Linked DNA regions of Mariniflexile sp. TRM1-10. The protein of the gene in region 1 interacts with the protein of each later gene in a pairwise test. Links are inferred from orthologs where the notes say so. Each region holds a gene or a part of one and is shown on either strand. Other genes may lie near its edges. The genes, in order: CJ739_RS07950 and def.

The links.
Region 2: the proteins of CJ739_RS07950 (region 1) and def interact in binary tests that used the Escherichia coli proteins (3 or more experiments, as listed by UniProt). The link is inferred for Mariniflexile sp. TRM1-10 from one-to-one orthologs.

What each region holds. Positions count from the first base shown.
Region 1 is NZ_CP022985.1:1,846,344-1,849,633, forward strand. The notes cover bases 184-3,134. They hold CJ739_RS07950 (aspartate-semialdehyde dehydrogenase), read right to left. Parts: upstream 2,179-3,134; coding sequence 1,189-2,178; downstream 184-1,188. Other genes in these bases: CJ739_RS07945 (M28 family metallopeptidase), read left to right, coding at 184-973; mscL (large conductance mechanosensitive channel protein MscL), read right to left, coding at 2,323-2,724; alr (alanine racemase), read right to left, coding at 2,789-3,134. Also shown: more of CJ739_RS07945, read left to right, coding at 14-183; more of alr, read right to left, coding at 3,135-3,290.
Region 2 is NZ_CP022985.1:3,318,792-3,321,963, forward strand. Bases 73-2,905 are described here. They hold def (peptide deformylase), read left to right. Parts: upstream 73-1,110; coding sequence 1,111-1,701; downstream 1,702-2,905. Other genes in these bases: CJ739_RS14025 (hypothetical protein), read left to right, coding at 73-333; ruvX (Holliday junction resolvase RuvX), read left to right, coding at 487-897; CJ739_RS14040 (DUF5606 family protein), read left to right, coding at 1,756-2,190; CJ739_RS14045 (TlpA family protein disulfide reductase), read left to right, coding at 2,267-2,827. Also shown: more of CJ739_RS14025, read left to right, coding at 22-72. UniProt on the Escherichia coli protein: Removes the formyl group from the N-terminal Met of newly synthesized proteins. Requires at least a dipeptide for an efficient rate of reaction. N-terminal L-methionine is a prerequisite for activity but the enzyme has broad specificity at other positions.

The DNA.
Region 1 (3,290 bases):
ATTAATTTTAGTTATGAAGAAGGTCTTTTTAGGGTTATTATTAATAGCAAATTGTTTTTCGTTGTTTTCTCAGTCAGATATTACCAAGCACGAGATTAAGGAGCATATTAAATTTTTAACTTCAAGAAAAAATGAAGGACGTTATCCGGGTGGCAAAACTAATAAGCGTGTTGTGAAATATTTGGAGAAAGATTTTAAAAAATCGGGAATTGAATCTTTTAAAGGAGGATATAAGCAACATTTTAAAGCCAGATTAAGGGCAGAAGAAGGTGTAGCGGAAAAACCATTGGTATCTACTTGGAATGTTATAGGTTTTATTGAAGGTAATGATGCCATTTTAAAAAATGAATATATTATTTTAGGGGCACATTATGATCATTTAGGTTTGGGTGGTCCTTCTTCAAAATCGGATAAAAAACACACCATTCATTTTGGAGCCGATGATAATGCTAGTGGCACTGCAGCTTTATTGGAAATAGCAGAAAAGTTAGTGGGGTACAAATTAGAATTAAAACGCAGTATTATATTTATTGCTTTTGGAGCTGAAGAGCAAGGACTGTTGGGAAGTGAATATTTTGTTGAACACCCTATCGTGCCTTTGGAACAGATGAAGCTTATGATTAATATGGATATGGTGGGTCGACTTAATGAAGAAAAGCAGGTGTATATGGGAGGCGCGGGAACGTTTCCAGGAGGCGTAGATTTTATGACCCATTTAGGAAAAAGTTTAGGTTTGAACCCGGTGGTCCATGCAGGATCGGTAGGGGGTTCTGATCATGTGTCGTTTTATAAAAAAGGAATTTCAGTAATGGGAATGCATACAGGCGGGCATCCGCAATACCATACGCCTGAGGATACTTTAGAGCTAATAAATTTAGAAGGTGAGAAAATGGTTTGTGAGTATATTTTTCAAACTATCATGAGAATAGCTTCAACAAATAAGGAACTCTATTTTATTAAACAAAACGATTGATTATAAAAAAAGCTGTCTTCTAAAAAGTCCTTTAAATTTAATTTGTCAGGTTGAGCTTGTCGAAACCGATATTGATTATCAGTAAGTTAAAATAGCCTGTCAAGCTGAGCCTGTCGAAGCTATCGAAAGAAGAGGCAATAAAGGCCTTCGACAAGCTCAGTCTGACATAGAACTATGCTTTTTAGTCTCAATAAGATATAGAATCCTATTGAAAATTATACTAAGTTGTTTGCTATTAAATACTCTCCAATTTGAATGGCATTGGTAGCAGCCCCTTTACGTAAGTTATCGGCAACAATCCACATATTTAGTGTGTTTGGTTGGGATTCGTCTCTACGTAAACGCCCCACAAATACCTCATCTTTATCATGCGCTAATATGGGCATAGGATAGGTATTGGTTGCTGTATTATCTTGTAAAACAACACCAGGAGTATTGCTGATTATTTGTCTAACATCAGCTAAATCAAAATCGTTTTCAAACTGCACGTTTACAGATTCTGAATGCCCTCCAGCAGTAGGAACACGCACTGCGGTAGCTGTTACAGAAAATGTTTTGTCATTAAATATTTTTTGAGGCTCTCTGGCCAATTTCATTTCTTCTTTAGTATAGCCATTTTCTAAAAATGTATCACAGTGAGGCAGTACGTTTCTGTTAATTGGGTAAGGATAAGCCATATCACCTTCAATACCTGCCATTTCGTTTTCTAATTGCTTAACCGCTTTAACACCAGTTCCTGAAACCGATTGGTAAGTTGAAACCACCACGCGTTTCATTTTATATTTTTTATGAAGTTGCGATAATGCTAACACCATTTGAATGGTCGAGCAGTTAGGATTTGCTATAATTTTATCGTCTTTAGTTAGCTCGTGTGCATTGATTTCTGGGACTACCAATTTTTTAGTAGGGTCCATTCTCCAAGCCGAAGAGTTATCAATTACAGTGGTACCAACTTCAGCAAACTTAGGTGCCCATTCCAACGATGTGTCCCCTCCTGCCGAAAAAATAGCGATTTGCGGTTTTGCAGCCACAGCATCGGCTAAACCAATGACGGTGTATTCTTTATTTTTATATGTTAATTTTTTTCCAACAGAACGTTCAGATGCTACCAAAAGCAATTCAGTTATTGGGAAATTGCGTTCAGCAAGAACTTTTAGCATCACTTCACCAACCATTCCAGTGGCGCCAACTACAGCTACTTTCATTTTAATTTGATTTAAAGATTCAATAAAATTTACGAGGCAAAACTAAGTAATAATTATATTTTAGGATCAAAAAAAAGCCCTTGTTTTCTAAAAACGAGAGCTTTTTAACAACAAATAACACGTTGTTATATATTTAACACTTTGTTATTTTTTAAGCAAATCTCTGATTTGAATAAGCAATTCTTCTTGTGTTGGTCCTGCTGGTGGTGCTGGAGCTTCCTCTTCTTTTTTCTTCATTTTACTAATCGCTTTTATAATCATAAACATAACGAATGCAACAATGATAAAGTCAATTAAACTTGTTAGGAAACTTCCATAAAGTACAGCAATTTCACCAGTTACAGTACCCGCTTCATCGGCAACTCCTGGTGTAATAACATATTTTAAATCGTTAAAGTCAGAATTAAAAATCAACCCAATTAATGGTGATACAATTCCAGCAGTAAATGAAGTGACAACTTTATTAAAGGCAGCACCCATTACAAAAGCAACCGCAATGTCTACAAGGTTGCCTTTCATTGCAAAATCTTTAAACTCTTTTAACATAAATTATAAGTTTATTGGTTAGTAAATCACTAAAATAAATAAAAGAATGATAATTTTATATTTTTTATTTCAAGAAAACCCGTTTTACTCTTTGCGAAATAGCTGTTATAAGTTCGTATGAAATAGTCCCAGCAGTTTCGGCTAAATTTTCGGCGGTAGTATTGGGACCAAAAACGATCACCTCGTCGCCTTCTTTGCAATCAATGTTTGTTACATCAACCATGATCATATCCATGCATACATTTCCTAGAATATAAGCCTTTTGATGATTGATTATTACATATCCTTTACCTTTACCGTATTGTCTGCCAATGCCATCAGCGTGTCCAATAGGCAGCGTTGCCGATCTTAAAAATCTGTCGGTTTTAAAAGTACGATTATAGCCTATAGATGCGCCTTTTTCAATAGCATGGATTTGGGAAATAATCGTTTTTAAAGTACCAATAGGTTTAAAATTTTTGTTTTCTTTTTCCGAATTTCCAAAGCCATACATTCCAATACCACTTCTAACCATATCAAAATGGCCTTCTGGATAATTTAAAATGCCAGAAGTATTACAAATATGA
Region 2 (3,172 bases), 1.5 Mb from region 1 along the record:
CATCAAACAACAACAAACAACATGAAAACAAACGTTTACATATTATTAATTTTCTTATTAGCTTTTTCTTTTGGAAATGCACAAAGCACTACCGAAGTTGTAAAAGTTGAAACTAATAATACTGTTTCTGTTTCTGAAAATGACAAACAAGTTACTGTTGAAAACACAGTTAGCACTGTTAATGTAAACGAAGCTATTTTAATCGATGCTTCTGAAGTAAAAGAATCTATCGCTCGTAGCAGTAGTGATATTAGACTTTATTTTAACCGTTTAAGAAATATAGATAACTTAAATTTGTTATTTCCTAAAATCAATAAAGAAGTAAAAGCTTAAACCAAACAAGAGTTCATATTCAAATATTTAATAAGGTTAAATTATAAAAAGGCTTTCTTTAAAAAGAGGGCCTTTTTGCTTTCATACCAATTATTACGGTAAATTCAAATAGTAAATGGTATTATTGCTTTATTTTTGCCTTAAAGAAATGATATGGCTCGCATTTTAGCAATCGATTATGGTATGAAACGCACTGGTTTAGCAGTAACCGATGCGTTACAAATTATAGCTTCTGGGCTTACCACAGTTAACACCAACGAACTGCTTTCTTTTTTAAAGGATTATATAAGTAAAGAGCCTGTTGAATTATTTATAGTTGGTGAACCTAAACAAATGGATAATACGGCATCTGAAAGCGAAACGTTAATTGCCCCATTTTTGAAGAAATTAGAACAGCAATTTCCCAATATACCCATACAACGTATTGATGAACGCTTTACATCTAAAATGGCGTTTCAAACGATGATTGATAGCGGCTTGAAAAAAAATCAACGAAAAAATAAAGCGTTGGTTGACGAAATCAGTGCCACACTTATTCTGCAAAGCTATTTGTATTCTAAGTAATTAGGATTTTAGACATGTTGGATTGTTACTACTACTTCTCTTGGTTCAAAGTACACAATTCATAATTCATGATCCTATTTTCTATTCTCTATTTTCTCTTGGTTCTTGATTCTTTTCTCTATTTCCTGTTTTTCAAAAGAATTTATTACTTATTAATACAACCAATAAATTATAAGTATTGTATTTTTGCAGATAATAACAGAAATTATAACCATGATTTTACCCATTGTAGCCTATGGCGACCCTGTTTTGAAAAAGGTAGGAGTTGATATAAATAAAGAATATCCAAATCTGGATATTCTACTAGAGAACATGTTCGAAACCATGTACAATGCTAATGGCGTTGGTTTAGCGGCACCTCAAATAGGATTGGCCATTCGATTGTTTATTGTGGATACCACGCCCTTTTCAGATGATGAAGAATTGACCGAAGAAGAACAAAAAGCACTAGACGGATTTAAACGCGTCTTTATTAATGCCAAAATTATAAAAGAAGAAGGTGATGAGTGGGCATTCAATGAAGGCTGTTTAAGCATTCCAGACGTTCGAGAAGATGTTTTTAGAAAACCAAAAGTAACTATTGAATATCTTGATGAAAACTTTAAACCGCGTACCGAAGTTTTTGATGGATTAATTGCTAGGGTTATTCAACACGAATATGACCACATTGAAGGCGTGCTGTTTACAGATAAACTATCAAGTTTAAAAAAACGTTTAATAAAAGGAAGACTTGTCAACATATCTAAAGGAAAGATAGATGTAGAATATCGCATGCGTTTTCCAGACCAAAAAAAGAAACGATAATATTTGCAAGACATCAATAAACAGTTGATATTTGCTTTTTTCAAAAAATAATTTATGAGTTTAGAAAAAGTTTTAGCTATAGCAGGGAAGCCCGGATTGTACAAATTAATTGCACAAACTCGTGGTGGTTTTGTAGCAGAGTCTTTAATTGATAAAAAACGTTTGTCGGTTAATGTGCAGCAAAATGTAAGCGTTTTAAGTGAAATAGCAATTTATACTTTAAGTGAAGAAGTGCCTTTAAAGGAAGTGTTTAAAAACATTAAGAAAAAGGAAGATGGCGGACAAACTTCGGTTAAAGCTAAAGATAGTAAAGATGTGCTAGAAGAATACTTTTTTGAAGTGTTGCCAGATTACGATGAAGACCGCGTATATGTTAGCGATATTAAAAAGGTAATCCAATGGTATAACTTATTACAGGAACACAATATGTTGGATTTAGAAGAAGATTCTAAAGCTAAAAAAGAAACAGTTAAAGACGAAGAAGAATAAAAAAACTTTCTTTGTTTTTTGTTAGATATCAGGCATAGTTTCGACATAGGAATTATGCCTTTTTTAATTGATAATTATGAATATTCCCAAACCAAAAATTAAGCACATTGTTTTTTTACTTGTTATAGCGGTTTTAATAATACCCCAAACAAGAAAACCCATTCAAGTTTTGTTACATAAAGCGATCTCATTTATTAGACCAGTAAGTGTAAATGAAGAAAAACTAACTAAAATCCCGAATTATAATTGGAAATTAATAGATAAAGACAAAGCAATTTTTAATTTTGAAGACACCAAAGGAAAGGTTGTTTTGATTAATTTTTGGGCAACTTGGTGTCCGCCATGTATTGCCGAAATGCCAAGTATGCAAGCGCTTTATAATGATTATAGTGATAAGATAGTGTTCCTTTTTGTTACTAACGACTGGTTTAGTAAGGTTGATCCGTTTTTAGAAAAAAACAATTATACCTTTAAAGTGTATAGGCCCGCAGAAGCATATCCTGATTTTTTCAATATTCCAACCATTCCAAGAACATTTTTAATAGACAAGGAAGGGAATGTTGTAATTGATGAAAATGGGGCTGTCAACTGGAACAGTAGTAAAATAAGAACCACGATTGATGATTTATTAAAATAGAAGTGATTTAAACTTTTTCGATTGAAGCAGGACGGAGCGTGAAAAAATAACCCAGTAGGTTATTTTAGCGAACGGGCCAGCCAGCGCAATGGCAATTTTGTCCAATCGAAGCCTTTTTAGAATTAGGGTCGAGCGTAAAGAAAAGGTTTAGTAAATCTTTTTAGCGAAGGAGCCAGCTTGTCGCGTTGGAAAAGCTACGGAAAGAAAAAAGACAGGACAGAACGTTAAGAAACCGTAAGGTTCACGAACACGTATTTTTCAAATAATTAAGTGTCGTGAGTAAACAGTCCTGTGGTCTGTTTTAGTGAAATCGAAGATTCGGCATAGCCAATGGGCCGGGAGGCG